DNA from 2 places in the Embleya sp. NPDC005971 genome. Region 1 is predicted to be linked to the other one. Evidence: predicted binding sites of a transcription regulator. Region 1 holds the regulator's gene; the other holds the start of a gene.

The links. Region 1 encodes HrcA, which represses chaperone genes, less so after heat shock. Its sites were predicted from a motif close to TTNGCACTCNGNNNNNCNGAGTGCNAA; they were not measured.
Region 2: groL (chaperonin GroEL) is a predicted target of HrcA. The motif match lies at 10,198-10,224, and genes of this name have one in related genera.

What each region holds. Positions count from the first base shown of each region.
Region 1 covers NZ_JBEXUX010000001.1:164,626-179,909, reverse strand. Annotated here, with positions in the region: gene ABZ374_RS00785 (histidine triad nucleotide-binding protein) at 1-91, opposite strand, end outside; gene ABZ374_RS00780 (16S rRNA (uracil(1498)-N(3))-methyltransferase) at 164-904, opposite strand; gene ABZ374_RS00775 (nitronate monooxygenase) at 901-1,968, opposite strand; gene dnaJ (molecular chaperone DnaJ) at 2,163-3,293, opposite strand; gene hrcA (heat-inducible transcriptional repressor HrcA) at 3,296-4,312, opposite strand; gene ABZ374_RS00760 (MBL fold metallo-hydrolase) at 4,463-5,218, shown strand; gene ABZ374_RS00755 (DUF3097 domain-containing protein) at 5,248-6,078, shown strand; gene ABZ374_RS00750 (putative leader peptide) at 6,135-6,227, shown strand; gene ABZ374_RS00745 (ABC transporter substrate-binding protein) at 6,515-8,074, shown strand; gene ABZ374_RS00740 (ABC transporter permease) at 8,076-9,020, shown strand; gene ABZ374_RS00735 (ABC transporter permease) at 9,017-9,886, shown strand; gene ABZ374_RS00730 (ABC transporter ATP-binding protein) at 9,883-11,706, shown strand; gene ABZ374_RS00725 (arylsulfatase) at 11,718-14,033, shown strand; gene ABZ374_RS00720 (hypothetical protein) at 14,106-15,284, shown strand, end outside.
Region 2 covers NZ_JBEXUX010000038.1:39,015-54,298, forward strand. Annotated here, with positions in the region: gene ABZ374_RS29215 (hypothetical protein) at 1-696, shown strand, start outside; gene ABZ374_RS29220 (DUF916 domain-containing protein) at 1,038-2,060, shown strand; gene ABZ374_RS29225 (LPXTG cell wall anchor domain-containing protein) at 2,104-3,273, shown strand; gene ABZ374_RS29230 (trehalose-6-phosphate synthase) at 3,317-4,783, opposite strand; gene ABZ374_RS29235 (peptidase inhibitor family I36 protein) at 4,989-5,393, shown strand; gene ABZ374_RS29240 (hypothetical protein) at 5,378-6,319, shown strand; gene ABZ374_RS29245 (glucosyl-3-phosphoglycerate synthase) at 6,351-7,328, opposite strand; SAM riboswitch class I at 7,521-7,672, shown strand; gene thrC (threonine synthase) at 7,689-8,963, shown strand; gene ABZ374_RS29255 (MoaD/ThiS family protein) at 8,960-9,238, shown strand; gene ABZ374_RS29260 (cold-shock protein) at 9,660-9,863, shown strand; gene groL (chaperonin GroEL) at 10,383-12,008, shown strand; gene ABZ374_RS29270 (hypothetical protein) at 12,193-12,507, shown strand; gene ABZ374_RS29275 (hypothetical protein) at 12,792-14,297, shown strand; partial or broken gene ABZ374_RS29280 (DUF6569 family protein) at 14,612-14,971, shown strand; gene ABZ374_RS29285 (hypothetical protein) at 15,265-15,284, opposite strand, start outside.

The DNA of each region.
Region 1 (15,284 bases):
CGTCCTTGGTCTCGCGGACGATCGTGGCCGGGACGTCGCCGGCGAGGATCTTGCAGAACAGGCAGTCGGCCTGGGGTTCCCCCGCAGCCATGGGTGCCTCCATCGGGTCCGAGTCGATCACGGCGGTCGCCCCCGATCGTAGTCAGGTGTCCCGTCCGCCGCTTCAGCCCCAGCGGCCGGAGCGGGCCAACAACACGGACGCGGCCGAGACGCCGGCCGTGGAAGTACGCAACACGGTCGGGCCCAGGCGGTACGCGCTCGCGCCGGCGGCGGCGAACGCGGCCAGTTCGTCCGGGGACACCCCGCCCTCGGGGCCGACCACCAGGACCAGGTCGCCCTCGGTCGGCGTGCCGGCGGTCGCGATCGGCGCCTCGGCGTCCTCGTGCAGGACGCCCGCGAACGCGGCCTCGCCCAGCAGGGCGGCCACCCCACGCGTGCTCATCGGCTCGGTCACCTCGGGCAGGTGCAGCCGGCGGGCCTGCTTGCCCGCCTCGCGGGCGGTCGAGCGCCACTTGGCCAGTGCCTTCGCGCCGCGTTCGCCCTTCCACTGGGTGATGCAGCGGGCGGCGGCCCAGGGCACGATCACATCGACGCCGACCTCGGTCATCGTCTCCACCGCGAGTTCGCCGCGGTCGCCCTTGGGCAGTGCCTGGACCACCACGATCCGGGGGGTGGGGGCGGGTTCCTCGGTGCGCGAGTCGACGTCGACGTACAGCGTGTCCTTGCCCTCGGTGCGGTTGACCGTGCCGTGCACGGCCAGTCCGGCGCCGTCGGCCAGGACGATCGGCTCACCGGCGACGAGGCGGCGCACCGTGACGGCGTGCCGGCCCTCGACACCGTCCAGGACGACCTGCCGGCCGTGCCGGATGGCGTCGCCGGGGGCGAGGAAGACGGGGGCGCTCAAGCGGCTGCCTTTCGGGTGGCGGCCATCTCGTCGACGAGCCGGCCGATCACTTCGGCGGCCGGCTCCTCGCGGGCGAGGCGCCAGCCCTGACCGGCCCACAGGGCCAGGCCGTCGGCCTCGCCCCGGGCGGCGGCGGCCTTGCGGATCGGCGAGACCAGGTGATGGACGTAGGGGTAGACGCCGGGGGCCTCGGCCTCGTGGCGGGCCACGAAGCCGTTGTGCAGTCCCCTGGCCCAGCGGCCGGAGAAGGCGCGGGTGAGCACGCTGCGATCGAAGGCCGGGTCGGCCAGCGCGGCCTTGTGCGCGGCGGGCGCGACGGCTTCCGGGCAGCGCAGGAAGGCGGTGCCCAGTTGGGCGGCACTCGCGCCGGCGAGCCGCACCGCCTCGATCTGGCGGCCGGTCATCAGGCCGCCGGCGGCGATCAGCGGCAGCTCGGTCTCGGCGGCGATCAGGGTGAGCAGCGTGAGCAGGCCGTACGGGGCGGGGGCGTCCGGGTTGGCGAAGCCGCCCTGGTGGCCGCCGGCCTCGATGCCCTGCACGCACAGCGCGTCGACCCCGGCGGCGCTCGCGAGGCGGGCCTCCTCGGGCGTGGTCACGGTGGCCACGGTCGACGTGCCGGCGGCGCGCAACGCGCCGATCGCGTCGAGGTCGGGCAGGCCGAAGGTGAAGCTCACCACCGGGACGGGGTGGGCGAGCAGCAGCGCGAGCTTGGCGTCCCAGTCGTCCCGCTCCGAGCCGGGGGCGGGCGTGCCGACGGTGCCTCCGTAGTGTGCGGCGGCCCGGGCCAGCGAGGTCGCGTAGCGCCGGGTGCGCTCGTCCTGGGCCCGGGTGGGCGCGGGGTGCGGCATGAACGCGTTCACCCCGAACGGCGCGTCGCCGATCAACGCGCGCAGTTCCCCGATCTCGGCGGCCAGCGCGTCGGCCGAGCGATACCCGGCGGCCAGGAAGCCGAGCCCGCCCGCGCGCGCGACCTCGGCCGCGAGCGCGGATCCGGCCGCCCCCGCCATCGGCGCCTGCACGATCGGCAGCGCGGTCAGCCGGGTCGGGTCGGTGGTCGTCGGCATCATGCTCCCCGTTCGCTCAAGGACGGCTCGGCTCGCGTCACCCGACCAAGCCTAGGGCGTGTCCTCGACCCGAACTCGCGCCACCGTCCGGGGCGGATGCGCGACCGAGCGCCGGATCGGGCGATTTCGGCCCGTCCGGCGCGCTACGACGACGCGGCGCGCGCGTAGAACACCCGCGCGCGCCGCAGCCGGCCTCATCGGCCGTTGAACGCGTCCTTGAGCCGGGAGAACAGGCCCTGCTGGCCCGGCGTGAACTGGCCGGAGGGCCGTTCCTCGCCGCGCAGCTTGGCGAGCCGCCGCAGCAGCTCCTCCTGCTCGGGGTCGAGCTTGTTCGGCGTCTGCACCTCGACGTGCACGATCAGGTCGCCCCGACCGCCGCCGCGCAGGTGGGTGATGCCGCGTCCGTGCAGCGGGATCGACTGGCCCGACTGGGTGCCCGGGCGGATGTCGATCTCCTCGGTGCCGTCCAGCGTCTGCAACGGCACCTTGGTGCCCAGCGACGCCGCCGTCATCGGGATGGTGACCGTGCAGTGCAGGTCGTCGCCGCGCCGCTGGAAGGTGGTGTGCGGGACCTCGACGATCTCCACGTAGAGGTCGCCGGCCGGGCCGCCGCCGGGGCCGACCTCGCCCTCGCCCGCGAGCTGGATCCGGGTGCCGCTGTCCACGCCCGCCGGGATCTTGACGGTGAGCGTGCGCCGCGCGCGGATCCGGCCGTCGCCCGCGCACTCGGGGCACGGGTGCGGGACCACGGTGCCGAAGCCCTGACACTGCGGACACGGCCGCGACGTCATGACCTGGCCCAGGAAGGACTTGGTGACCTGGCTGACCTCGCCGCGCCCGCGACACATGTCGCAGGTCTGTGCCGAGGTACCCGGGGCGGCGCCCTCGCCGTTGCACGTGTTGCACGTGACGGCGGTGTCCACCTGGATCTCCCGGGTGGTGCCGAACGCGGCCTCTTCGAGGGTGATCTCGATCCGGATCATCGCGTCCTGGCCGCGGCGCGTACGCGAGCGCGGTCCGCGCTGGCTGGCCTGGCCGAAGAACGCGTCCATGATGTCGCTGAAGCCGAAGCCGGCCTGGCCGAAGCCGCCGCCCCCGCCGCCCCCGGAGGACAGCGGGTCGCCGCCGAGGTCGTACATCTGTCGCTTCTGCGGGTCCGAGAGGACCTCGTAGGCGTTGTTGATCTCCTTGAACCGGTCCTGCGTCTTCGGGTCCGGATTGACGTCCGGGTGCAGCTCCCGAGCAAGCCGGCGGAAGGCCTTCTTGATTTCCTCCGGGGTGGCGTCCCGCCGTACCCCGAGGACCTCGTAGTAATCGGTAGCCAACTCTACGACTCCGCGAGAATCTGTCCGACGTACCGAGCCACGGCGCGCACCGCTCCCATCGTTCCGGGGTAGTCCATCCGGGTCGGCCCGAGCACCCCGAGCTTCGCCAGCGTTTCCTGCCCACTGCCGTATCCGACGGCGACCACCGAGGTCGCGGCCAGTCCTTCGTGCATGTTCTCGTGTCCGATCCGCACGACCATGCCCGGGTCGGTCGCCTCGCCCAACAGGCGCAGCAGCACGACGTGTTCCTCCAGTGCTTCGAGGACCGGGCGGATCGTGTTCGGGAAGTCCATGCCGAAACGGGTCAGGTTGGCCGTCCCGGCCAGGACGACCTTCTCTTCCTTGTGCTCGACCAGGGTGTCGAGCAGGGTGGCCAGGATGCCCGCCACGATCGGCCGTTCCTCGGCGGTGAACGGCTCGGCGAGATCCTGGATCAGCAACGGCACATCGGCGAACCGCTTGCCGGTGATCCGGCTGTTCAGCCGCGCCCGGACGTCGGCGAGCAGGTTCTCGCCGACCGGGCCCGGTGTGTCCATCACCCGCTGCTCGACCCGACCCGTGCTGGTGATCAGCACGAGCATCACCCGGGTGGGCGCGAGGGTGAGCAGTTCGACGTGCCGGATCGTCGAGCGGGTCAGCGAGGGGTACTGCACGACGGCGACCTGATGGGTGAGCTGCGCCAGCAGCCGCACCGTCCGGCCCACCACGTCGTCCAGGTCCACCGCGCCGGCCAGGAAGGTCTGGATCGCCCGACGCTCGGCGCCCGACAGCGGCTTGACACCCGCGAGGCGGTCGACGAACAGCCGGTAGCCCTTGTCCGTGGGCACGCGACCGGCGCTGGTGTGGGGCTGCGTGATGTAGCCCTCCTCCTCCAGCGCGGCCATGTCGTTGCGAATGGTGGCCGGGGAGACCCCGAGGTTGTGTCGGTCCGCGAGCGCCTTGGAACCCACCGGTTCCTGGGTCGCCACATAGTCCTGCACGATGGCGCGCAGCACGTCCTGCTTACGATCGTCGAGCATGGTGCGCACCTCCCTGACCGGTTCTTCCACCCGTTGCCGTGTCCCGTCTGCGGCGATTCGTCGTGCTGGTTGGCACTCCGTCCCGCCGAGTGCCAGTGTACGGGTCACCCGATCCGGACCGTACCCCTGCGTCCGTGCCAAGGTTGACGCATGCTACGCGCCGAACAGCCGAAACACGCCACCTGGGAGCCGATCGCACCGGGCGTCCTGCGCCGCCGGCTGCCCGGCCTGGAACTGAATGTGGCGGTCGTCACGGGCCGGGACGGGATCCTGCTCGTGGACACCGGATCGCACGACCGCGAGGCGGCAGAGCTGTTGGCCTCACTCGCCCGGGAGCTGCCCACGCACGGGCTGCCCGACCGGGTGGTCGCGGTGGTGAACACACACGGTCACTTCGATCACTGCTTCGGCAACGACGAGGTGCTGCGGACCTTCCCGGACGCCGAGATCTGGGGCCACGCGGAGCTGCCGGAGTATCTGGAGCGGCGCGGCGACGCCGGTCGCGCGAGCGGCATCTCGTACGGCTTCGACCCTGGCCTGATGAATGCCGCGCGGATCGTGCCGCCGACCCGCCTGGTGGCCCGGGAGCAGCCGGTCACGGTGGACCTGGGCGGGCGTGAGGTGGTCTTGTACGCGCCGGGCCGTGGACACACCGACCACGATGTGGTCGTCCACGTGCCCGACTGCGGGGTGCTGATCGCCGGCGACATGGTGGAGGAGAGCGGGCCGCCGCTGTTCGGCTCGGACGCGTTCGCCGCCGAGTGGAGCGATTCGCTGGCCCGGGTGCGTGCGCTGGACGCGAGTGTCTGGCTGCCCGGACACGGTGCGGTGGTGGACGAGGAGTTCGTGGTTCGGCAGAACCGTTGGCTGGCCGAGGTCGCCGCCGGGCGCGTCGTACCGGACTGACGTACCGTCACCCGACTAGCGTCACTGCCATGCGCAGCTATGGACCCGAGTCGCTGATCCCGGGATGGAAGAAGGACAAGCCCGTCCCCGAGGTCGAGGCCGAACGCGATCTGGTGGTGGAGGAGGCCTCGACCGGCTTTTGCGGCGCGGTGGTCCGGGTGGAGAAGACGCCCGAGGGGTTCACCGTCACGCTGGAGGATCGGCACGGCCGGCTCCGGGTCTTCCCGCTGGATCCGCGCGCCTTCCTGATCGACGGCGAGGTGGTCACCCTGGTCCGCCCGCGGGCGCCGGGCCCGGCGCGCCCCCCCGGGCGGACCGCGTCCGGTTCGGTGGCGGTGCGTGGCGCTCGGGCCAGGGTGGCGCGGGCCGGTCGGATCTATGTGGAGGGTCGGCACGACGCCGAGTTGGTCGAGCGGGTGTGGGGCGACGACCTGCGGATCGAGGGCGTGGTCGTGGAGTATCTGGAAGGCATCGACGATCTCCCGGCGGTGGTGCGCGAGTTCGCGCCGGGCCCGGGTCGGCGGCTGGGCGTGTTGGTGGACCACCTGGTGCCCGGTTCGAAGGAGAGCCGGATCGCCGCGCGGGTGACCGGCGATCAGGTGCTCGTGGTGGGACACCCCTATATCGACGTGTGGCAGGCGGTCCGGCCGGCGTCGGTGGGCATCGCGGCCTGGCCGGACGTACCGCGCGAAGTGCCCTGGAAGGAAGGGGTCTGCACGGCGCTCGGCTGGCCGGTGGACCCGCCGCGGGCCTGGCGTCGGATCCTCGCGGCGGTGGATTCGTACCGCGACCTGGAGCCGGCGCTGCTGGGAAAGGTGGAGGAATTGATCGATTTCGTGACAGCACCGTCCGAGATGTGAGACGCGGGCGGATTGTTCGTTGACCACCGCAGCAGCCGGCTGCAACTCTCCATTTCGTGAACCACCGTGACGTCGGCCTCGTGACGCGCCGCCATGTCGACCTTCGTCGACAGGCCAGCGCGATCTGTGCCGTCCGGCCCGTCCGCTGACCGGAGTTCCACACTCCCGGTAGGACCACCCCCGAACCGCGCGTGACCCCCACGATCGGCGCGCCCACGCGCACCTGATCCCGCTCGGCACCGCGCGGGCACTTTTCCCGGCTCTCCCCCGACCGTGCGTCGCACCCGACCGCGTGCGGCCGACCCCTGCCCGGGTCCGCCGACGGTCTCCCTCGCCACGCCCCGATGCCGTTCGCGTGCGAACCGGCCGCGATTCGGCGTGCGCGCAAACCTGCCTTCCAGGAGTCAGAATGTCCGTTTCACCCACCTTCGTTGACATGTTGAGCCGTCGCCGGCTCGTCCAGGGAATCGGTACGGGCGCCGCCCTGCTGGGCCTCGCCGGCTGCCGCTCGGCGGTGGACCGGGACAAGACCGCGCCGGCCGGGGCGGCGGGCAGACCCAGGCGCGGCGGCACACTCAGAGTGGCCACCCTCGCCGATCTGACCCCGGCCCTGTTGTTCACCCAGGGCCCGATGTTCAGCATTCATCGGCTGGTCTTCAACACCCTGACCCACTACGCCCCCGGCGGGCTCGATCCACAACCCGAACTGGCCACCGGATGGCAGATCGCGCCGGATGGCAAGGCGATCACGCTTACCCTGCGCGAGGACGTCGTCTTCCACAACGGGCGCCCGTTCACCGCCGAGGACGTGGTGTTCGCGGTGCAGAACCTGCAGAACCCGCAGCGCAGCGCCCAGTTGCGGGCCACCGCGCTGGCGGTCACCGGCTTCGACATCGCCTCGCCGCATCGCATCACGCTGCGGCTGGCCCATCCCGTGGCCAACATCTTCGACCTGTTCGAGTTCATGGTGATCTCCGCCAAGGAGTCGGTCGAGGACGCGGTGCTGGGCCGGAACGTGGTCGGCACCGGCCCCTTCGTGTGGAAGACCTGGACTCCGGGCACCTCGCTGGTGCTGGACCGCAATCCGAGGTATTGGGTGCCCGAGCGGCCCTACCTGGACGCGGTGGAGATCCGGGTGGTCCCGCAGCCGGACGCGCTGATCGCCTCGCTGCGCAGCGGCCAGAGCCATCTGGCCGCCGGCCTCGGTGGGCGCGACATCGTGCCGTTGCGCGACGACAAGGCGCTCGATCTGCGCGAATACGACCAGGGTTCGGGCAACATCTACCTCGGGGTGAACACCTCGGTCGCCCCGCTGGACGACCAGCGGGTGCGCCAGGCACTGTCCTTCGCGGTCGACCGGGACCGGATCGTCAAGCAGGCGCTGGGCGGCTACGGGCTCGCCTCGGCCGCGCCGTGGCCCAAGTCCTCGCCGGTATACACCGACGCGGACGCGAATCGTTACCCGCACGACCCGGCCCGGGCCAAGGCGCTGTTGGCCGAGGCGGGCCACGGCGGCGGCCTCGACCTGCCGATGGCGTTCTTGAGCACGGCTCCGGCGGTGGCCCAGATGGTGCAGTTCGATCTGGCCCGGGTCGGTGTCCAGACCACCCTCGAACCGCTGGATCCGGCCAAGTTCCAGGCCCGGTTGATCGCGCAGACGATGCCGGCCCTGTGGACCGGCACGCACGGCTTCGCGTCCAACCAGCCCGCCACGCTCGCGGTCAGCGCGTATCCGTTCAACGAGGCCAGGAACACCTCGAAGTTCGTCGACCCCGCGTACACCGAGATCGTGCAACGCGCCTGGAACCAGACCGACGCGCGCTCGGCGGCGGCCAGGGTCGCCTACGCCGAACTGAGTCGGGCGCTGCTGGACCGGCAGTTCATCATCGACCTCGCGGTGCTGACCAATGTGCAGCCGGCCACCGCGAAGCTGCGCGACGTGCGACAGAACCGCTACAACGCGACCGTGCTCGACGACGCGTACCTGGCGGGCTGAGATGAGCGGCTACCTCCTTCGCCGACTGCCCTCGGCCCTGCTCGTGCTGGTGCTCGCCTCGTTCGCGATCTTCGCCATCCTGCGGCTGATCCCGGGCGATCCGGCGACCACGCTCGCGGGCTCCGATCCCTCCCCCGAAACGGTCGCCGCGATCCGCGCCGACCTCGGCCTCGACCGGCCTTTCCCGGCCCAGTACTTCTCCTGGATCGGCGACCTGCTCACCGGTGACCCGGGCCGGTCGTACCTGATCGGCGGGCGGATCACCGACCTGATCGGGGCCCGGTTCGGCAACACGCTCGCGCTCGCGCTGGGCGCCCTGGTGCTGATGCTGGTGCTCGGCCCGGTCCTCGGCGTGCTCGGCGCCACCGCCCGCGGCCGTGTCCCGCGCGCGCTGCTGAGCGCGGTCGACTCGGTCTCGCTGACCGTGCCGGTGTTCGTCACCGGGGTGTTGCTGGTGCTGCTGTTCGCGGTGACCTGGCGGTTGTTGCCGCCGGGTGGACACGAGTCGATCGTGGCCGACCCGGTGATCGGGTTGCAGTACCTGGTATTGCCCGCGTTGTGCCTGGCGTTGCCCGGCTCGGCGGTGCTCGCCCGCTACCTCGGGGACGGCGTGCGCCAGGCGCTCAGCGAGGACTACGTGCGCACCGCCCGCTCGCTGGGCGTCTCGCCCCGGCGGATCCTGTGGCGGCACGCGCTGCCGAACGCATTGCCCCCGGTGTTGACCGTGCTCGGCATGCAGGTCGGCGCGCTGCTGGGCGGTGCGGTCGTGGTGGAGGCGCTGTTCGCCTGGCCCGGACTGGGTCAGCTCGCCGAACAGGGCGTGGCCCGGCGCGACTACCCGGTGGTCCAGACGCTGTTGTTGCTGCTCGTGGGGGTGTACGTGCTCGTGCAGTTGCTGACCGACATCGCCTACGCGCTGCTCGACCCGAGGGTGAGGCTGGGATGAGCGCCGCAGTGATCGTCGACGAGACCCCGGCACCGATCGCGCCCACGAAGCGGGCGCGCAACCCCTATATACGGGGCTTGCGCACACCGCGCGGGATCGCCGGGCTGACCGTGGTCGCCCTGGTGGTCCTGCTCGGCCTGGCCGCACCGCTGTTGACCCGGTACGCACCCACCTTCCAGACCGCGGACGCGCTGCTGGGGCCGAGCGGGGAGCATCCGCTGGGCACCGACGAGATCGGCCGCGACCTGTGGTCGCGGGTGCTGTTCGGGATCCGCACCGACCTGATCGTGGTGGTGAGCGCGGTACCACTGGGCGCGCTCACGGGCTGCCTGCTCGCGCTGGTGTCGGTGACGTCGCGGTGGGCGGACGTGGTCGTGCAGCGCGCGTTCGACCTGGTGCTCGCGTTTCCCGGGCTGATCCTGGGCCTGACCGTGACCGCCGTGCTCGGTGCCGGCAAGAGCACGGTGATCGTGGTGATCGCGGTGGTCGAGGCGCCCGCGTTCGGCCGCATGTTGCGCGGCGCGATCCTGTCCCACCGCGAGCGCGAATACGCGTTGGCGGCCCGGGTCGGCGGCGCCGGTCGGGTCCGGCTGCTGGTCCGGCACATCCTGCCGAACGCGGCCGATCCCCTGGTCGTACAGATCGCCGTGTCGTTGTCGATCGCGGTGATCGTCGAGGGCGCGATGAGCTTCATCGGCATCGGCGTGCGTCCGCCCGAGCCCTCGCTCGGCTCGATCGTCAGTGGCTCGGTGATGCACCTCCAGGACCACCCGAGCTACGCCATCGGCCCGCTCGTCGCCATCAGCGCGTTCGTGCTGGGCCTGAACCTGATCGCGGAAGCACTCAACAAGGGGGTCCGGCGATGACCGTCACGATCGACAAGCCCGCACAAATCCGGGCCGGCACCCCGCTGTTGGCCGCGCACGACCTCCGGGTCGTCTTCGACTCCGAGCGCGGCCCGGTGCACGCGGTACGCGGCGTGGACCTGGAGTTGGCCGTCGGCGAAATGTTGGGCGTCGTCGGCGAGTCCGGCTCGGGCAAGTCGACGACCGCGCTCGCGTTGGCCCGGATGTTGCCGCCCGCGGGCCGGATCGTGGGCGGCTCGGTGCTGCTGGACGGCGACACCGACCTGGTCACGGCGTCCGAGGCGGCACTGGTCGGGGTGCGCGGGCGGCGCATCGGCATGGTCTTCCAGGACCCGATGACGTCGCTGAATCCGCTGCTGACGGTGCGCCGACAGTTGCACGAGGCACTGCGCGCCCACGGGTTCGGCGACCGACGGGCCCGCGAGGCCCGTGCGGTCGAGCTGGCGGAGCTGGTCGGCATCCCGGGCGCCCGGGTGTCCGGCTACCCGCACCAGTTCTCCGGCGGCATGCGACAGCGGGTGATGATCGCACTGGCCCTGGCCAACCGGCCCGACGTGCTGATCGCCGACGAGCCGACCACCGCGCTGGATCCGACCGTGCAGGCGCAGATCCTGGAGTTGCTGGACACGCTGCGCCGCGAACTGGGCACCGCCGTACTGCTGATCACGCACAACATGGGGGTGGTCGCCGAACGCTGCGACCGGGTCGCGGTGATGTACGGCGGTCGGGTGATCGAGCAGGGTCCGGTCGCCGAGGTGCTCACCGCACCTCGACACCCCTATACCGCCGGACTGTTGCGGGCGGTGCCGCGCCTGGACACCCCCGCCGGCACCCGACTCGCCGGGATCCCCGGGACCCCGCCGGACCTGGCGCTGCCGGTGCTCGGCTGCGCGTTCGCGGACCGGTGCGCCGCGGTGATCGACCGGTGCCGAACCGAACAACCGGACCTGGTCCCGGTCACCGACGACGTGCGCAGCGCGTGCTGGGTGCCGCCGACCGAGGCACCCGCCCACGAGCCCGGGCCGATCCGGCGCAACGCACCGGATCCGACCTCGCCGGTGCTCGAAGTACGCGGCGTATCCAAGTCGTTCCGCTCCCGAAGGCGGCCGGCGGTGGCCGCGCTGACGGACGTGGACCTGGTGCTGTATCCGGGCGAGACGCTCGGCGTCGTCGGCGAGTCCGGTTCCGGCAAGTCCACCCTGGCCCGGGCGATCGTCGGCATCCACAAGCCCGATCGCGGGGTGATCCGGGTGGCCGGCAAGGGTCGGCTCGCCCGCGAGGTGCAGATGGTCTTCCAGGACCCGTTTGCCTCGCTCAACCCGCGGATGACGGTCGGCGACATCGTCGCCGACCCGCTGCACGCCCAGCGCATCGGCACGCCGCTGGAACGCCGGGCACGGGTCCTGGAGTTGCTCGAACGGGTCGGTCTGGATCCGGCCGCGGCCTCCCGCCTGCCCCGCGACTTCTCCGGCGGGCAGCGGCAACGCATCGGCATCGCCCGGGCGTTGGCACCCGCGCCCTCGGTGCTGATCTGCGACGAGGCGGTGTCCGCCCTGGACGTCTCGGTGCAGGCCCAGGTGGTCAACCTGCTCGCCGAGCTCCAGGCCGAACTGGGTCTGGCGTTGCTGTTCATCGCGCACGACCTCGCGGTGGTGCGCTCGATCAGCCACCGGATCGTGGTGCTGCGCGAGGGCCGTGTGGTGGAGACCGGCCCGGCCGACGATCTGGTCGCGCATCCGCAGGACCCCTATACGAAGGCCCTGTTGGCCGCCGTCCCCTCCCCCGTTCCGGTCGCCGTGCGTGCGGCCGAGGCAGTCTGAAGGAGCGTCACGTGCCCATTCCCGACGAACGACACCGGGATCCGTACCAGGGCTTCCCGGGCCGGGTCGGCCGCACCTTCGCCACGTCCGAGCCGGCCTGGCCACAACCGCGTGCGGCCCGTCCGGGCGCGCCGAACGTGGTCGTGGTGCTGATCGACGACATGGGCTACAGCGACATCGGCCCGTTCGGCTCGGAGATCCCCACTCCCACTCTGGACCGACTCGCCGAGCGGGGCCTGCGGCTGACGAACTATCACACGATGCCGCTGTGCTCCCCCGCCCGGGCGGCGCTGCTCACCGGCCTGAATCCGCACCGGGTCGGCTACGCGATGGTGGCCAACGCCGATCCCGGCTTCCCGGGCTACGGCATGGAGATCTCGGACGACATCCCGACCCTGCCGCAGACCCTGCACGACGCGGGCTACGCGACCTTCGCGGTCGGCAAGTGGCATCTGGTGCGCGATTCGGCGTCCAATACGGCCGACCATCGCGGCAACTGGCCGCTCCAGAAGGGCTTCGACCGGTACTACGGCGTCCTGGAGGGGCTGACCAGCCTGTTCCATCCGCACCAACTGGTTCGGGACAACTCGCCGTTGGACATCGACGAGCTGCCCGAGGACTACTACTACACGGACGACATCACCGATCAGGCGATCGCGATGATCAAGGGCCTGCGCGCGCACGACCACGACAAGCCGTTCTTCCTCTATGTCGCGCACAACGCGGTGCACGGCCCGTTGCAGGCGAAGGCGGCGGACATCGCGGCACAGCGGGGCCGCTACGACCGGGGCTGGGACGTGTTGCGCGAGGAGCGCTTCGACCGGCAGCGGGCGGCCGGGCTGTTCGACCCGGGCACCCGGCTGCCCCGGCGCAACTTCGAGGCCGGGCAGGAGGTGGGCGCGTGGGCCGACCTGGAGCCGCGGACCCGGGAGTTGTACGCGCGGTACATGGAGGTCTACGCGGGCATGGTCGCGAACATCGACCACAACCTGGGCCGACTGGTGGACACCCTGGCGGCGCTCGGCGAGTTGGACAACACCGTCATCGTGTTCACCTCGGATAACGGCGGCACGGGCGAGGGCGGCGCCGAGGGCACCCGGGCCTACTTCAAGCGGTTCAATCAGCACCCGGCCAAGCCCGCCGACTGGCGCGGCGACATCGAGCTGGACCCGGACCTGATCGGCGGGCCGCGCAGCCTGATCCACTATCCGCGCGGCTGGGGCATGGCCTCGAACACGCCGTTTCGGCTGTACAAGGGCCAGACCTACGCGGGCGGGGTGCGGGTGCCGTTCGTGATCTCCTGGCCGGCCGGGTTGCGCGAACGCGGGGTGCGGCCGCAGTACCAGTACGTCACCGACGTGCTGCCCACGCTGCTCGACCTGGCCGGTGTGCCGGTTCCGCCGGAACGATCGGGCGCGCCGACGCAGGAGTTGGACGGGACCTCGTTCACGAACGTGCTCGCGGATCCGACCGCCGAGTCGCGGCATGGCGAGCAGTACAGCGAGATGGTCGGCAATCGCAGCTACTACCGCCACCCCTACAAGTTGGTGACGCACCACCGGGCGGGCGACGCGTACGACGACGAGGAATGGGCGCTGTACGACATCACCGCGGATCCGACCGAGATCGACGATCTGGCGGACCGACATCCGGAGGTGGTCCGGGAGTTGGCCGCCGCGTGGGAGGCCGCCGCGTGGCGCAACGGGGTGTTCCCGCTGGCCGACGGCGGGGGGCTCGCGCTGCGTGGGCCGGCCGAGGAGCGGCTGCGCCGGCCGGTGCGGTTGCTCGCGGGCACGCCGGAGCTGGAGCGTTATCGCTCGGCGAAGCTGATCACCTTCCGGGACTTCGAGGTGTCCATCGAACTGGGCGGGCACGGGGCCGCCGATCAGGGCGTGCTGGTCTCGCACGGCGATCAGGGCGGTGGGTACAGCGTCTATGTCGAGGACGGCCGGCTGTTCTTCGCCTACAACGAGTACGGCGAACTGCACGAGGTGGACGCGGGCGAACTGGCGCCGGGCACCCGGGTGGTGGTGCTCCGGGCACACGCGCGGCCGCACTTTCGCTGGGACTTCACGGTCGCGGTGGACGGCGAGGACGTGGCCTGGCTGGAGGGTGTGCACATCCTGATCGGGATGGCGCCGCTCCAGGGGATCAGCGTCGGCGTGGATCGCAAGTCGCCGGTGTCCTGGCCGCTGTGGGAGCGCCGTCGCTCGTTCCGCTATACGGGCGACCTGACCGCGGTCACCTACACCCCGGGGCCACCGGCCCCCTACGACCCGGAGACGGTCGTTCGCGCGCTGCGCGAGGCGGCGGCCACGTTCGAATAGCCCCGGTCCGACACGGTGACCGCTCGGCGACCGGGCGGTCACCGTGTCTCCCGCGTGCCCTACCGTGCTCCGATGCGACAGGAACAGGTCACGCTCGTACTGCCGGACTCGGCCGGGCCCAAGTATCGATCCTTCGCCGTGGACGGCGCCGAGTTCGTCCGGGCCGCGTGGTCCGGGGAGGGGGCGGCTCGGCAGACCCGCAAGGAGTTCGCCGATCCGGCCGCCGCGGTGGTGACGCTGCGTCGGGAGGTGGGCAAGGCGCTGCGGGCCGGGTTCGTCCGGCTGGGCGGGCCGGAGGATCCGGTGGTGTTGGAGTTCATGCCGCCGGGCAAGACCGCGTCGCGGGCGCTGGACCTGCATCCGGACGGGCACACGGTGCTGATCGCCTACGACGGCGCGATCCGCCTGGTGGACGTGGCCACCGGGATCCGGCGCACGGTGCACGCGGTACCGACGGACGAGCGGCCGACCGGCATCCGCAGCGTGTTGTTCGACGCGACCGGATCGGCGGTGGTCTACACCGTCGGCGGGTTCACGCGTCGGCTCGACCTGGTCACCCTGCGCGAGGAACAGCTCGCCGGTTACCGGCAGTTCGAGGACGCCCTGTTCAACCCGTACACCGTGCAGCCGTCCTGGGACGCGGCCCGTGAACGACTCGTGGTCTTCGACTCCGGCGACCGGGTGCGGGTCCTGGACGCGGCCGGTGCGCAGGTGTGCGAGGTCTCGACCGACTCGTCGACCACCGAGTGCCGGGCCGCCGCGCTGTCCGCGTCGGGCCGGCTGCTGGCGGTGTGGCGGGTCAGTCGTGGGTTGGTCTACGGGCACCGGGACGCGATGCAGGACTCGACCAACGAGGTCGAGGTGTGGGACGTGGCGACCGCTCGCCTGGCGGCCCGGGTGCCGCTCGCGTGGGAGATCGGCGACCTCGGCTTCGATCCGAGCGAGACCCTGCTCCTGGTGAACCGGGGCCGGGTGCACGGGCCGTTCGCCATCTCGATCGACACCGGCGAGCCGGCCTGGCACTTCACCGACCCGCACCACCCGAACGGTTGGAACACGTGCTACGCGTGGGCCTACTCACCGAACGGCAAGCGACTCGCGGTCGGCGGCCGTCGCACCGGCACGCTGCACGTGTACGACGCGGAACTGCGCGAGGCCGACGGGCGGGCCCTGCCCGGCCACGACGACCAACGAGTACGCCGCCTCGCCTTCTCCGCCGACGGCACCCTCCTGGCCACGGGCGGCGACTTC
Region 2 (15,284 bases), on a different contig from region 1:
TCCTCGCCGAGCCAGGCCAAGCTGAACGCCGACGGCAGCTTCACGCTGACGCTGGACAACATGAAGGCCAAGTACAAGAACGCGAACGGCGTCGACACCGACTGCTCGGTCACCACGTGCAACGTGGTCACCTTCGCCGCGCACGGCTCGCCCGACCGCAGCCAGGACACCTTCCTGCCGGTCGCGTTCAAGGCCGTGACCGTCCCGCCGGGCCCCGGCACCGGCTACCAGGTGATCACCACCGACGTGCAGGGCGGCCCGCTGACCCTGGGCGTCGGCGGCACCGACGTCGCACTCCCGGGCGTCACGCTCAACGGCAAGGACGCCTTCACCGGCGGCGCGCTCAACCCGCTCACCGTCTCCGACGCCCGCGGCACCAACGCGGGCTGGACGCTCACCGGCCAGGCCAGTGACCTGACCGCCACCGGCGGCCGGATCGTCGGCGACAACCTCGGCTGGACCCCCACCGCGAAGTCCGTCACCGGCACCCTGCCCACCGGCGGCACCGCACCGCAGGTCACCCCGGGCGCCAAGGCCGAGCCCGGCACCGGCCTCGGACAGCCCCGCACCCTGTGCTCGTCGGCCGCGGGCGCCAGCGCCGGTTCCTTCGAATGCGGCGGCGCCCTCAAGCTCGGCGTCCCCGGCATCACCGTCCCCGGCACCTACACCGGCACCCTGACGCTGACGCTGATCTGACCCCGGCGCCCCAAGGAACAGCGACACCCGTCCCCCGACCCCAACCCGTCGGGGGACGGCCCCGCCCCACCCCCATGCACGCCCCACCCACGCACCACACCCACCCGCGCCGCACCCCCGGCGCGTCAGCGCCCCCGACCCAGCCCGCCCCGTGATCGACGCGCGAAGCGCGGAGAGCGGCGGAGCCGCAGAACTTTGACTTCGCGGCCCGTAGCGAAGCGAAGGGACACGAAGTCACGAGCGAGGGGCCACTTTTTCTCGGAGGAGCGCCGGCGGGGGAGAGAAAAAGTGGTGCCTCGCGAGCCGGCGCCAAAGGCGCCCAACAAAGGAGCCACCCCCCCATGCGCCCCGCCGCCCGCCCATTGCCCACCCTGCCCACCCTCCTGGCCCTCCTAGCCCTCCTGCTCCCCCTCCTGGCCTCCGCCACCCCCGCCCAAGCCGCCGACGAGTTCACCTGGGGCGTGCAACCGGCAGGCGGGCGCGACCACTTCGTCCTGACCGCCGCGCCGGGCCGGACCCTGGTCGACGTGGTCGGCGTGTCCAACTTCGGCGACAAGCCGCTGACGCTGCGCGTGTACGCGACCGACGCCGTGCTCGCCGCCGACGGCGGAATGACCCTGCTGACCGCCGCCGAACGGCCGAAGGACGTCGGCGCGTGGATCGGCTTCGACGCCGAGTCGTACACGGTCGAGCCGGGCAAGCGCGCGGACATCCCGTTCCGGCTGACCGTCCCGGCGGACGCGAGCCCCGGTGACCACACCGGCGCCATCGTCGCCTCGATCAAGGCCGAGGCGACCGGTCCCGGGCAACAGCGGTTCGACGTGGACCGGCGTGTCGGTGCCCGGATCTACCTGCGGGTGGACGGCCCCGCCGTGCCGCGACTGGCGATCGAGGACCTGCGGCTGTCGTACGACAACCCGATCGCGATGTTCGGCGGCGCCGAGGCGGTCGTGCGCTACCGGGTGCGCAACACCGGCAACGTCCGCACCACGGCGGGGGTCGAGACCACCGTCTCCGGGCTCGGTGGTTGGCGACTGGGCGGCCCCGCCCGAGCCGCCCTGCCCGAGTTGTTGCCGGGAGCCACGCACGAGGTGGTCCAGCGCTTCGACGGTGTCTTCCCGGCCGGTCGACTCACCGCGGACGTCAAGGTCACCGGCAACCCGGCGACCGTGACCACGAAGTCGACGAGCGTATGGGCACCGCCGTGGTTGCTGCTGGGCGCGATCACGCTGCTGCTCGGCGCGCTGATCGCCTACGGCGTGACGGTGCTCCGTCGCCGCCGGCGCGTCGCCACCGAAAAGGAGGCCGCCCTCGCGAAGGACGCCGCCTCCCCCACCGAAGTCACCGCCGACCCGACCGGCTGAGCACCCGCCGTCGCGTCGCCGCCCCGATCCACCAGGAGCCGACATGCACACCTCCCACCGCCTTCGTCGCGCCGCAGGCTCGGCCGCCGTGCTCGGCCTGGCCGCCGCCGGCGTGCTCGGCGCCGCCGCCGGCGCCTCGGCCGCACCCGCCGACACCCGCGCCGAGAGCCCGGCCACGCCCACCGCGACCGCCTCGCGCAACACCGCGCTGGCCCCGGCCGGCGACGAGATCACCGTCGTCGGGCGCGGCTTCACCCCCGGCGCCCGGGTCACCGTCGCGCTGTACGCCGGCGACACCGTCGACCGGGCGGGCAGCCGCACGCTCGCCGCCGACGGGCAGGGCGTCGTCGCGACGCCGCTGCGGGTGGGCACCGGATTCGCCCCGGACGCACCCGCGTTCGAGGTCCGGGTCGGCGTCGACGGCGGGCCGACCGCCAAGGTCGCGGTGACCTTCGCCGCACCGGCACCGGGCGGCACTCCCCGATCGTTGCGCGCCGCCGCACCGGCGGCCTCGGCCCAACTCGGGCAGGCCGCCCCGCAGGCGGCGGCCGGCGGCGCCAAGCTGACCGTCACGCCGAGCACCGGCCTCGATCCGGCCGGCGCGTCGATCACGGTCTCCGGCTCCGGCTACGCGGCCGGCAGCGGCAACGGGATCTACGTGGTGTTCGGCCCCAAGGAGGCCGACTGGACCACCAACGCGGGCAACTACGGCGCGTCGAAGTGGCTCAAGGCGTTCGGTCCGGGCGGGATCAACCCGGACGGCACGTTCTCCGCCACCCTCACCGACGTCAAGGCCACGTACAAGAACGGCGCGGGCAAGGACGTCGACTGCCTCAAGACCGAGTGCTACGTGCTGACCATGGCCGCGCACGGCTCGCCCGACCGCAGCCAGGACGCGTTCGTCAAGGTCTCCTTCAAGGGCGGCTCGGGCACGACCGGATCGGGCACGACCGGCGGGTCCGCCGGCACCACCGGCGGCACCTCGGGCACCGGCACGACCGGCGCGGCGACCACCGGCGGCGGCTCGACCGGCGGCACCGCCGCGGGCACGAGCGGCACGAGCGGCGGCGACGCGGGCAAGTCCGGCGGCGGCAGCCTGCCGCTGACCGGACCGGCCGGCCTGGTCGGCGCGAGTGTCCTCGGCGTCACCCTGGTCGGCGCCGGCACGGCCGCCGTACTGACCACGCGCCGCCGCCGCAACAACACGCCCTAGGCAGTCGCCCGCGCCCGCCGGCTCGACCGACGGGCGCGGGCGACTACTTGCCCAGCGCGTCCAGTTGCTCCAGGAACCACTGTTGCGGGTTCAGCGCGACCGCTGCGGCGGCCAGCCGCCTGGTGCGCCGCAGCCGCTCGGCGGAGTCCATCGTGAGCGCGGTGTGCAGCGCCTCGGTGGTCTGCGACACGTCGAACGGGTTGATCACGATCGAGTCCGCGCCCAGTTCCTCGAACGCGCCGGCCTCGCGCGAGAGCACCAGCGCACAACCCCCGTGCGCCTCGTCCAGCAGCGAGACCACCGGAATCTCCTTGGCGACCAGGTTCATCCCGTCCCGGATCGGGTTCACCAACGCGACGTCGGCCAGCCGGTACGCCGCCAGCGAGCGCGGGAAGTCGTCGTTGACGTGCAGGATCAGCGGCTGCCAGTCGCCGGTCCCGAACTCGTCGTCGATCTCCTTGGCCACCCGCTGCACCGCCGCCGTGTACTCGCGGTACTCCGGCAGGTCGTGCCGGGAGGGATAGGCGAACGCGACGTGCACCACCCGACCGAGCCATTCCGGTCGGGTGCGCAGCAGTTCGCGATAGGCCAGCAGGCCCCGGACGATGTTCTTGGACAGTTCGGTCCGGTCCACCCGGACGATCACCCGCCGATCGCCGACCACCTCGCGCAGTCCGGCGAGCCGGGTGTCCACGTCGGCACGCGACGCCCGCTCGCGCAGGAACTCGCCGTCCGCACCCAGGCCGTGCACGCCGATCTCGGTCACCCGGCCGGCGTGCGTGACGGTCATCGCGTCCCGGTCCACCACCGCGCCGAGCACGTCCGCGCAACAGTCCAGGAACGCGAGCGCCCAGCGCCGGGTCTGGAAGCCCGCGTGGTCGGCGCCGAGCACGCCCTCCAGGACGAACCGCGCGATGTCGTCGGGCAGCAGGCGGAAGTAGTCCGGCGGTGCCCACGGGGTGTGCGCGAAGTGCCCGATCCGCAGATCCGGGCGCAGTCGGCGCAGCAGCACCGGCACCAGGGTCAGGTGGTAGTCCTGCACGACCACCTTGGCGCCCTCGGCGGCCTCGTCGGCCAGCGCCTGCGCGAACGCCTGGTTGTATGCCTCGTAGGAGACCCACTCCTTGCGAAAGCGCGCGTCGAAGACCGGCTTGGACGGGGTGTCGTAGAGCAGGTGGTGGACGAACCACAACGTCGAATTCGCTATGGCGTTGTACGCCCGGGCGAAGGTGCCCGGGTCGATGTCGAGCATCCGCACCGCCAGGCCGCCGGTGTCGTGACCGGCGAGATCCAGCCGGCCCGAGGGCGCCGCCCGGGTCGCGGTCCGGTCCGCCTCGCCGAGCGCCGAACACACCCATACGGCGCCGGTCCCCTGCCCGGCGGTGGACAGCCCGGACACCAGTCCGCCGCCGCCTCTGCTCACCGAGAGCGTGCCGTCGTCCTCCAGTGAGAAGGACACGGGACCACGATTGGACGCGACCAGGACACCGGCGGGAGGGGGAGCACTCATGCCCCGACCCTAGCCACGCATCCCGGTGCGCAAACCCGGCCCGATCGTGCCCCCGACTCGAACGGTGTGGCGAGTATCACGTGTCCATGTCATTACCGGGAGTAGCGAGGGTGTGCTTTCTCTTGACTCGTCGGGCCGATCCCACTCGCATGCGACGGGCCCGGCACCTCGGGCATGCGGGCAACGGGGCAAGGGGGAATCGGATATGCGCAGCAATCGTGGGCTCGGTGCGGGCGCCGTGGCCACCGCACTGGTCCTCGCGGCCGGCGCCACGCCGGCGGTCGCCGAAGGGGACGGCGCGTGCAACGACGGGGACGCGTGTCTGTACTACAACTCGAACACCAAGGGCGCGCGTTTCGACCATCGGTACAACCTGTCGAACTACGCCGGTTACACGTTCATGCGCTCCCCGGACGGCGGCAGCGGCACGGGGGTGCCGGTGAAGAACCACGCCGCGTCGGTGTGGAACAACGACCCGACGCACGTGCTGCGGATCTACTACGGCAGCAACTATCAAGGTCCGATGCAGGAGATCGGCCCGAAGTCGACGGCCAATCTCGACCCGGCGCTGAAGAACAACAACGCGTCGGGCAGTTGGACCGCGCAGTAGGGCGCCCGCGCCACGCGCCGGCCACGATCGCGCTGCTGTGCCTCGCGCTGGCCGGCTGCACCGGGGCCGGCGACCGCGCCGACCACCCACCCGCGGCCGACCGCGCGTCGGGCGCCCCGCCGCCGGCGGCGACCCCGGTGACCGGCGACGTGAGCGGGCTCGACCTGCCGATCGCGGCCTACCTGCCGACCCCGGAGCAGCGTGCCCGGCGGGCCTCGGCCGAGCTGGTGCTGATCCGGGACTGCCTGGCCCCGCTGGGCCTGACCTACCAGGCGCCGCCGGCCGCGGCCGGTGGGCCGGTGTCGAAGTCGCGCACCGAGCGCCGGTACGGCGTGGGCGACGCGGTCGAGGTGGGCACCTGGGGCTTTCGGCCGCCGGGTGCCGTCGCCGGCGGTACGGACAAGCCGAGCGGGCCGGCGCCGAGCCGGGAGCTGGCGGTGGCGCTGTACGGCGAGGCGGGCGCGGACGGGGTGCCGCCGGATCCGACCGAGGGCCGCGATCGGCCGGGGCCGGGCTGCCTGGGCCGGGCGCGGTTCGCGCTGGGCGTGGATCCGGCGCTGGAGCGCGCGGCGCTGCCGGGTCGACTCGACGTGGAGTCGTTCGAGCGATCGCGGGCCGATCCCCGGGTGCTTCGGGTGTTGGCGCAGTGGTCGACCTGCATGCGCGCGAAGGGGTTCGACTACCCGGACCCGTTGGCGGCGGGCGGTGATCCGGCGTGGGACACGCCCACACCGAGCGCGCGCGAGATCGCCGCGGCGAGGGCGACGGTGGCCTGCAAGACGCAGTACGACGTGGCGGGCACCTGGTACGCGGTCGACGTGGCCTATCAGCGGCAGGCGATCGAGCGTGAGGCGGTGGCGCTGGCCCGGGTGCGGGCGAACGAGGAGGAGTGCGCCCGCCGGGTCGGCGCGGTGCTGGGCGACTAGGGCCTGTCCGGCGGCCGGCCGGAAATCGCCCTCAGCGGTCGACCAGGCGGGTCCGCGCGCGGTACTCGGGCACGGTCGTCATCGGCGGCCGTTCCCGGGCCGCGACGTCGTGGGTACGCAGCCGGAAACCCTCCTCGTCCCGCTCGAACTGGGTCAGCGCGGTGCTCAGCTCGTCCGGGTGCGCGCCCGTGGGGCCGCGGCGCAGTCGACGCTCGACGGCCTGGAGTATCTCCGCCGCCATCCGGCCGAGCCCGGCCTCGTCCTGGTGGCTGTGTCGGCGCACGCCCACATCCACCTGGGCCATCGCGTCCAGGCCGACCAGGCGCAGGGTGTCCACGAGCATCGCGGTCTCGATGCCGTAGCCGCACGGGAAGGGCAACTGTTCCAGGAGCGAGCGCCGGGCCGCGTATTCGCCGCCGAGCGGCTGGACGAAACCGGCGAGTTCCGGCCAATGCAGATTCAGCAGCGGGCGTGCGACCAATTCGGTGACCCGGCCGCCGCCCGCGGGCACGATCGTGTCGCCGATCTCCAGCGGCCGGTCGTACATGGCCTTGACCAGTTGCACCGAGGGGTCGGTCAGCAGCGGGCCCAGGATCCCGGTGACGAAGTCCGCCGAGAAGTCCTTCAGATCGGCGTCCACGAACGCCACGATGTCGCCGTCGGTGACCAGGAGCGAGCGCCACAACACCTCGCCCTTGCCGCGCACGGTCGCCAGCGTGGGCAGGATGTCGTCGCGGTGCACGACCCGGGCGCCCGCGTCGGCGGCGACCCTGCCGGTGTCGTCGGTGGATCCGGAGTCGACCACCACCAGCTCGTCCACCAGCGGCGATCGCTCGATCAGCTCGGTCCGGATCACCTTGACGATGTCCCCGACGGTCGCCGCCTCGTTCAACGCGGGCAGGACGACGCTGACCCGGGTGTCGCGTTTGGCGTCAAGAAGCTTGTCGACGGGCCAGTCGGCGGCGACGGAGGACCGTCGTCGAAGCCAGGCGCTCACCTCGGGCTGCACGTTCGAATTCCCCTGTCGTCGCCGGTGCTCCGGCCTCGGTCGCGGCCACCCTTTATCGTCTCGCGAGGTGGACCGGATGATCGACGCGGCACCGGTTCGGTTACAGTCGTCGTCACCGGATACGACGATCGCACGTCGAGCCGGACAAACGCGGACCGGCCACCTTGCGAAGGGTGTGTCCACCGCCATAGCAGCTCATCCAGAGGGGCAGAGGGAACGGCCCGTTGAAGCCCCGGCAACCATCCGATCGTCATTCCTCGTGACGCGCTTTCGGCGCGAGCGAGCGCCGGCGGTCGGACAGGTGCCAAGTCCGGCCCGTGGGACCCCACGGGTAAAGATGAGGACAGAAAGGCCCTCGCCATGGCGACACCCACCGCCACCCGCTCCACCAGCGCCACCTCCACCCCCTTCGGTCCGGCCGTCGCGCTGTCGTGTCGCGAGTGCGGCGAACGCACCGAACTCGGCCCGAAGTACGCCTGCGAGTCCTGTTTCGGCCCGCTCGAGGTCGCCTACGACTTCGGCACCGTGACGCGCGAGCAGATCGAGGCCGGCCCGCAGAACATCTGGCGTTACGCGCCGCTCCTGCCGGTCTCGGCCGACGTCGCCTCCCGCCCCAATCTGAACCCCGGTTTCACCAAGCTCGTCCGGGCCGAGAACCTGGGCCGCGAGCTGGGCATCGCGAAGCTCCACGTCAAGGACGACTCGGGCAACCCGACGCACTCCTTCAAGGACCGCGTGGTCGCGATCGCCGTCGAGGCCGCCCGCACCTTCGGTTTCACCACCCTCTCCTGCTCCTCCACCGGCAACCTGGCCGGCGCGGTGGGTGCCGCCGCCGCTCGGGCGGGCCTGCGGAGCTGCGTGTTCATCCCGGCCGACCTGGAGGCCGGCAAGGTCGTCACGGCGGCCGTCTACGGCGGCGAGCTGGTCGCCATCGAAGGCACCTACGACGAGGTCAACCGGTTCTGTTCGGAGCTGATCGGCGACCCGGCCGGTGAGGACTGGGGCTTCGTCAACGTGAACCTGCGGCCGTACTACGGCGAGGGTTCCAAGACGCTCGCCTACGAGATCGCCGAACAGCTCGGCTGGCGACTGCCCGAGCAGATCGTGATCCCGATCGCGTCCGGTTCGCAGCTCACCAAGATCGACAAGGGCTTCCGCGAGCTGATCGCGCTCGGCCTGGTCGAGGACGCGCCGTACAAAATCTTCGGCGCGCAGGCGACCGGGTGCTCCCCGGTGGCCGCCGCGTGGAAGTCCGGCCACGACGTGATCCGCCCGGTGCGGCCGGACACGATCGCCAAGTCGCTCGCGATCGGCAACCCGGCCGACGGCCCCTACGTGCTGGACGTGTGCAAGCGCACCGGCGGCGCGGTGGAGGACGTGACCGACGCCGAGGTGGTCGAGGCGATGAAGCTGCTGGCGCGCACCGAGGGCATCTTCGGCGAGACGGCGGGCGGCGTGACCGTCGGTTGCCTGCGCAAGCTGCTCGCGTCCGGCGCGCTGGACCCGGACGCCGAGACGGTCGTGCTCAACACGGGCGACGGCCTCAAGACGTTGGACGCGGTCACGCCGACCACCGGCGCCACCGCGACCATTCGACCCACTCTGGATTCCTTCCGAAAGGCCGGCCTGGCATGAGCGTCTCCGTTCGCATCCCGACGATCCTGCGCACCTACACGGGCGGGGCGGCCGAGGTGTCCGCCGAGGGGACGACCCTCGCCGAGGTTCTGGGTGCCTTGGAAAAGGACCACGCCGGAATTCGCGCGCGCATCCTCGACGACGAGGGCAAGCTGCGTCGCTTTGTGAATCTGTACGTGGACGACGAGGATGTGCGCTTCGCGGACGGGCTTGCCACGGCGATCCCCGACAAGGGCACCGTTTCGATCATCCCGGCGGTCGCCGGCGGTTGCTGACGCGATAGGCCGACGGTCCCGATCTTCATCGAGTCGGGCCCGAAACGGAACCGAGAAATCCGCCGTCCGGGGCTCCGGGCGGCGGATTTCTTGGTCTCCTCGAAGTTGTGCGTTACACGTGTTTAAACAGGTCCATTTCCGCGCTTTGGCGGCGACGCGTCGGTAAACCCGTGGTCGGGATCACATCCGTTTTGTGCAGAAAGTCGCTTTCCTGATGAATTGAAATACGGCCTTCATGACAATTCGCGAGGAATGCGAGTTTTATTCACTCGGGAATTGTCGTCCGATTGACCTGTTGCTCCGGGCATCCGTCCGGATACATTCAGCCGCGGTCGTAGCGGAAGGCCGGGTCCTTCTGGATACGAACCCGGAGCTGCGACGTGCAGTATCCGTGAAAGGGCCAGTAACAGGGGAGTTAGGAATGGCTCAGGGCGCCGTCAAGTGGTTCAACGCGGAGAAGGGGTACGGCTTCATCGCGGTCGACGGTGGTGCGGACGTTTTCGTCCACTACAGCGCGATCCAGATGGACGGGTACCGGACGCTCGAGGAGGGGCAGCGAGTCGAGTTCGAGATCTCGCAGGGGCAGAAGGGGCCGCAGGCCGACATGGTCCGCGTCACCGCCTGAACCAGGGAGCAATCCGCTCCTCTGCTTGAAACGGTCCACACACCACGGACTGCACGACACACCGCAGCACACATCCTGTCCGATCTCCCGTTCTCCCCGCCGATCCCTCGTCGGATCGGCGGATCGGGTTCGATCGGTGACCGGGGCCCGGCCTTCCCGCCACGCGGGGGCCGGGCCCCGGTCGTTGTGCGTCCGGGCCCGTGCCCGCGTCCGGCCCCCGGCGCGCGGGCGCCCCGTCGCGCGGGCGATCACGGTGGGCGCGACCCCGCCGGACCCGGCCCCACGTGCGACACGCGCGGGGGTACGCGCGGAGGGGTCGGGACCCGCCGTTGCGCTTGCACTCGGCATGGTCGAGTGCTAATCATTGGCGTTAGCACTCTGGATGTGAGAGTGACAGAAACGGACCGGGCCGGTGAGGCTCGGCACCCGTGAGGGAGGGATCCTCGCGGTGGTCGGGTCGTCCGTCGCGGGCGCCAGTGCGGTCCGGCACTCACCCCCGTTCTGGGAGGACTTCACCACATGGCCAAGATCATCGCGTTCAACGAGGAAGCGCGCCGCGGCCTCGAGCGCGGGATGAACCAGCTCGCCGACGCCGTCAAGGTCACGCTGGGCCCCAAGGGCCGCAACGTCGTGCTCGAGAAGAAGTGGGGTGCGCCCACCATCACCAACGATGGTGTGAGCATCGCCAAGGAGATCGAGCTCGAGGACCCGTACGAGAAGATCGGTGCCGAGCTGGTCAAGGAGGTCGCGAAGAAGACGGACGACGTCGCCGGTGACGGTACGACGACCGCGACCGTCCTCGCCCAGGCGCTCGTTCGCGAGGGCCTGCGCAACGTGGCCGCCGGCGCGAACCCGATGGCCCTCAAGCGTGGCATCGAGAAGGCCGTCGAGGCCGTCTCCGAGCAGCTTCTCGCGCTTGCCAAGGACGTCGAGACGAAGGAGCAGATCGCCTCCACCGCCTCGATCTCCGCCGCTGACCCCCTGATCGGCGAGATGATCGCCGAGGCCATGGACAAGGTCGGCAAGGAAGGCGTCATCACCGTCGAGGAGAGCAACACCTTCGGTCTCGAACTCGAGCTCACCGAGGGCATGCGCTTCGACAAGGGCTACATCTCGCCGTACTTCGCGACCGACATGGAGCGCATGGAGGCCGTCCTCGAAGACGCCTACGTGCTCATCGTCAACTCGAAGATCACCTCGGTGAAGGACCTCCTCCCGCTGCTGGAGAAGGTCATGCAGTCGGGCAAGCCGCTCATGATCATCTCCGAGGACGTCGAGGGCGAGGCCCTGGCCACGCTCGTCGTCAACAAGATCCGCGGCACCTTCAAGTCCGTCGCCGTCAAGGCCCCGGGCTTCGGCGACCGTCGCAAGGCCATGCTCGGCGACATCGCCATCCTCACCGGTGGCCAGGTCATCTCCGAGGAGGTCGGCCTCAAGCTCGACACCGCGGGTCTGGAACTCCTCGGCCGCGCCCGCAAGGTCGTCGTCACCAAGGACGAGACCACCATCGTCGACGGCGCCGGTGACTCGGACCAGGTCGCGGGTCGGGTCAACCAGATCCGCGCCGAGATCGAGAACTCCGACTCGGACTACGACCGCGAGAAGCTCCAGGAGCGCCTGGCGAAGCTCGCGGGCGGCGTGGCGGTCATCAAGGCCGGTGCCGCGACCGAGGTCGAGCTCAAGGAGCGCAAGCACCGCATCGAGGACGCGGTGCGCAACGCGAAGGCCGCCGTCGAAGAGGGCATCGTCGCCGGTGGTGGCGTGGCCCTGCTCCAGGCGTCCACCATCGCGTTCGACAAGCTCGAGCTGGACGGCGACGAGGCCACCGGCGCGAACATCGTGCGCCTGGCCGTCGAGGCCCCGCTCAAGCAGATCGCGGTCAACGCCGGCCTCGAGGGCGGCGTGGTTGTGGAGAAGGTGCGCAACCTGACCCCGGGTCACGGCCTCAACGCCGCGACCGGCGAGTACGTGGACCTCATCGCCGAGGGCATCATCGACCCGGCGAAGGTCACCCGTTCCGCGCTGCAGAACGCCGCGTCGATCGCCGCGCTGTTCCTGACCACCGAGGCCGTCATCGCCGACAAGCCGGAGAAGAACCCGGCCCCGGCCGGCGGCGCTCCGGACATGGGCGGCATGGACTTCTGATCCGCTGAGGGTCGCCGGACCCGCACGGCCGGTCGTTCGACGAACGAGGCGGTCCCCTTCGGGGGGCCGCCTCGTTCGCGTTTCCGCGTGTTCGCTCGTTCGAGTGGGGGTGGCGACTTACCCTGAAATGGTCTCCGGGCGGCCTTGGCGTCGTTCTCGTACGGCATGGATCGAGGTAGGCGAGGTGGACGAGACGACCGCACCCGGGATCGATGTGGGCGTCGCCTGGCGCGAAATCGTGACCATGTGGCAGGGATTGGACGTGCCCGAAGGCCGGCGCGCCGAGTTCGACGGAGAGAACATCACGATGTCGCCACCACCCCTACACGGGCACGAACCGGTCGTCGACCGCTGGGATCCCACAGGACCGTCCGTAACCCTGTTCTCCGAACCCGATGGTGGACCGTACCGACAGTTCCTTCACGTTGCATACGGCAAAACGATCAGGATCCCCGAACCCTTCGGGATCGACCCGGACACCTCGGACTTCCCCCGCTGAGCCGATATTCGCCGGCATCGGCGGTCGCTCGCTCGTAGGCTCGTGATGCGACCGCGGGAACTACGTGTTCCTTCTGTCTTGGCGTACAAGCGCTTTCGGGGTGCTTGGGGTTCGAATCCCTGTCCGGGACCCGTGACCTGCCCGCGGTCGCACGCCATTGCACCCGGGGAACTGCGTGTTCGTACAGAGCCGTTTCCCATCGGTAGGAAGCGGTCCCACGGTTGATCCGGGGACCACATACCGGACCCGCGATCTACCCCGGGTGCCCACGGGGGAGCCTTCCGATGACCGAAATCCTGCGCGCCCTGAGCGCCGACCATCCGGCCCGTGCCGAGGCCGCCGCCACCGTCGTTCGTTTTCTGGACGTCGCGGTGGCCGCGACCGGGCGGGCCTCCTTCTACAACACCCGCGACGAGCAACTGGCCCTGGAGCAGGACGCGCACCGCGCGATGGTCGCGCTGGACCGCCGCCTGTACGCCGGTCTCGTGTGCTCCCCCGGGGCCACCGACCGCAGCCGGCAGCTCGGCGTGTTGCACCTGCTGGATACGCCGGCCCACGAGGACGACGGCACCGCCGTGTACGACGCGGTCGCCGCGCTGACCGTGCCGCGTCGGCTCAAGCTGTTCGGTCTGCTGGCCGAGCGGCGGGTGAACAACGCCCGGGTGCGCCGGTTGATCCTGCGCACCGTCCTGGGCTCCGCATCGCTGGAGTTGTGGTCGGTGCGCTACCGGGACAAGCTCGCCGACGCGCTGCGGCACGCGTGGGGGCTGCGGATGAGCGGCATCCTGCGCTCGATCCTGACCAGGCTGCTCGCCAGCGCACGGCTCGATGCCAAGGAACAGCGCATCCTGGCCCGGGAGATCGACCGCTGGGCGGCGGATCCGGCGCTCGCGCGCGAGTGCGTCGCGTTCGTACTCGGCGCCGACGGCCCGTACACGCTGCCGCTCCCGGTCGCGTATCGGGCCGCCCGTACCGACCTGGCCGCGGGCGCCGCGCTGCCGTTCGAGACGCTCGAAGGGCTGCGCGGCCGATTTCATCCGAACGAGAAGCCGGCGCGCGTGCTGGAGCTGACCGCCGAGCGACTGACCGCGGGTCAGCGGCTCGCCGGGCAGCGGCAGGCCGAGCGCGCGGGCGTCGAGGTCGGGGTCGACCTGGACCGCTACGACGCGGTCCGGCTCTACCTGTACGCGTTCGCCACCGGGATGACCGACGACCTGGCCGCGGCGCTGGATCGGCGGGCCGCCGCCGGTGCGGCCGGGCTCGACCTGGCCGACCGCCGGATCGCCCTGGTGCTGGACGGATCCGCGTCGATGCGCGGCGGCCTCGACCAGCCGCTGCGGCCGATCGCGACCGTGCTCGCGCTGCGCGACGCGTTGCGGGCGGCGGCGGCCGAGTGCCACGACGTGTGGATCGGCGGCGTCCCGGACGGCCGACTGGTGCGGCCCGCCGGGGCCACCTCGGCGGCCGAGGCCCTGGTCGCCGCGTTGCGCACCGGTGCCGAGCTGATCGTGGTGATCGGCGACGGCTACGAGAACGCGCCCGCCGGGCGGTTCGCGCAGGTGCTCGACGCGGCCCACACCCTGGGCGTCGCGGTGCCCGTGGTCCAGCTCTCGCCCGTGCTCGCGGCCGAGGCGACCGGTCTGCGCGGCTACGCGCCGGACCTGCCGCTCGCCCCCGTCCATCGTCCCGAAGCGCTCGAACTCGCCTGGTGCCGGCTGATGTTGACCATCGATCCGGCCGCCGCCGTACCCGCCCTGTTGCGCCTGGCCCACCTGGAGGTGACCGGATGAACACCATCGCCCACGCCCCGCTGCCGATCGGCGAGCTGCTGGCCGGCTGCACCCTCGGCCCGGTGCAGAGCGTCGGCCGGATGCAGGTGCTGCCGCTGCTCGGCGACACGTGCGACGCGCCCACCGTCGCGCTCCCGACCGATCTGTGGATCGGCACGAGCAACTACGGCACGCTCACCTTCGTCAATCACACGCCGCACGTCGCGCTGGTCCCGTGCCATCTCGCGGTGATCGTCGAGCGCAGCGCGCAGGACCACGCGATGCCCAGGGCGGCGCTGGTCGAGCCCTCGGGTCGGCTCGCGTTCGACGCGGCGATGTGCGTGCAGCAGACCCAGGCCGGGCTGATCCCGGAGGGGCCGCAGCCGCTGGCGGTGTTGCCGCTCGCGCTGCGGGCCGCCGCCTCGGCCGGTGCGGACGCGGACGGGTACAGCCGGTTGTGGTCGGCCGTCCAGCGCTTCAACGCCTCCTCCGGCCTCGCCGAGACCGGGAACCTGGTGCTGTTCCTGAAGCACTTCGCGCTCGAACTCGAACGTTTCGTCGCCGAGTTCGAGTGCGTCGAGGATCAGGTGGGCGCGGTGGTGTTGCTCGACGGCGAGATCGCCGGGATCGAGCGGGCGCCCTCGCGGGCTTACTGGTCGGCGATGTGGGAGCCGCTGATCAGGTCCTGCTACGGCGCGGAGGCGGTCCGCCACGGTCTGCACGATCCGGGCGATCCGCCGCCGAGCCGGACCGTGCTGCACCTGCCCGGGGGCGACGGCGCGGCGGCCGGGGACCCGTACGACGTGCTCGCCGAGGCGCTGCGGGCCGCCGACGCCGAGGAGCAGCGACGCGCCGAGCACACCCTGGGCGACGCCGACGCGCACCCGGTGGCGCTGGTCCCGGAGCACACGCATGCCGGGGTCACCGTGGGTCGGGCCGCGAGCGAGCGGCTGGTCGGCGCGTATGCGCTGGGCGGCGATCGGCCGATCTACGCGTCGTTGACCGCGC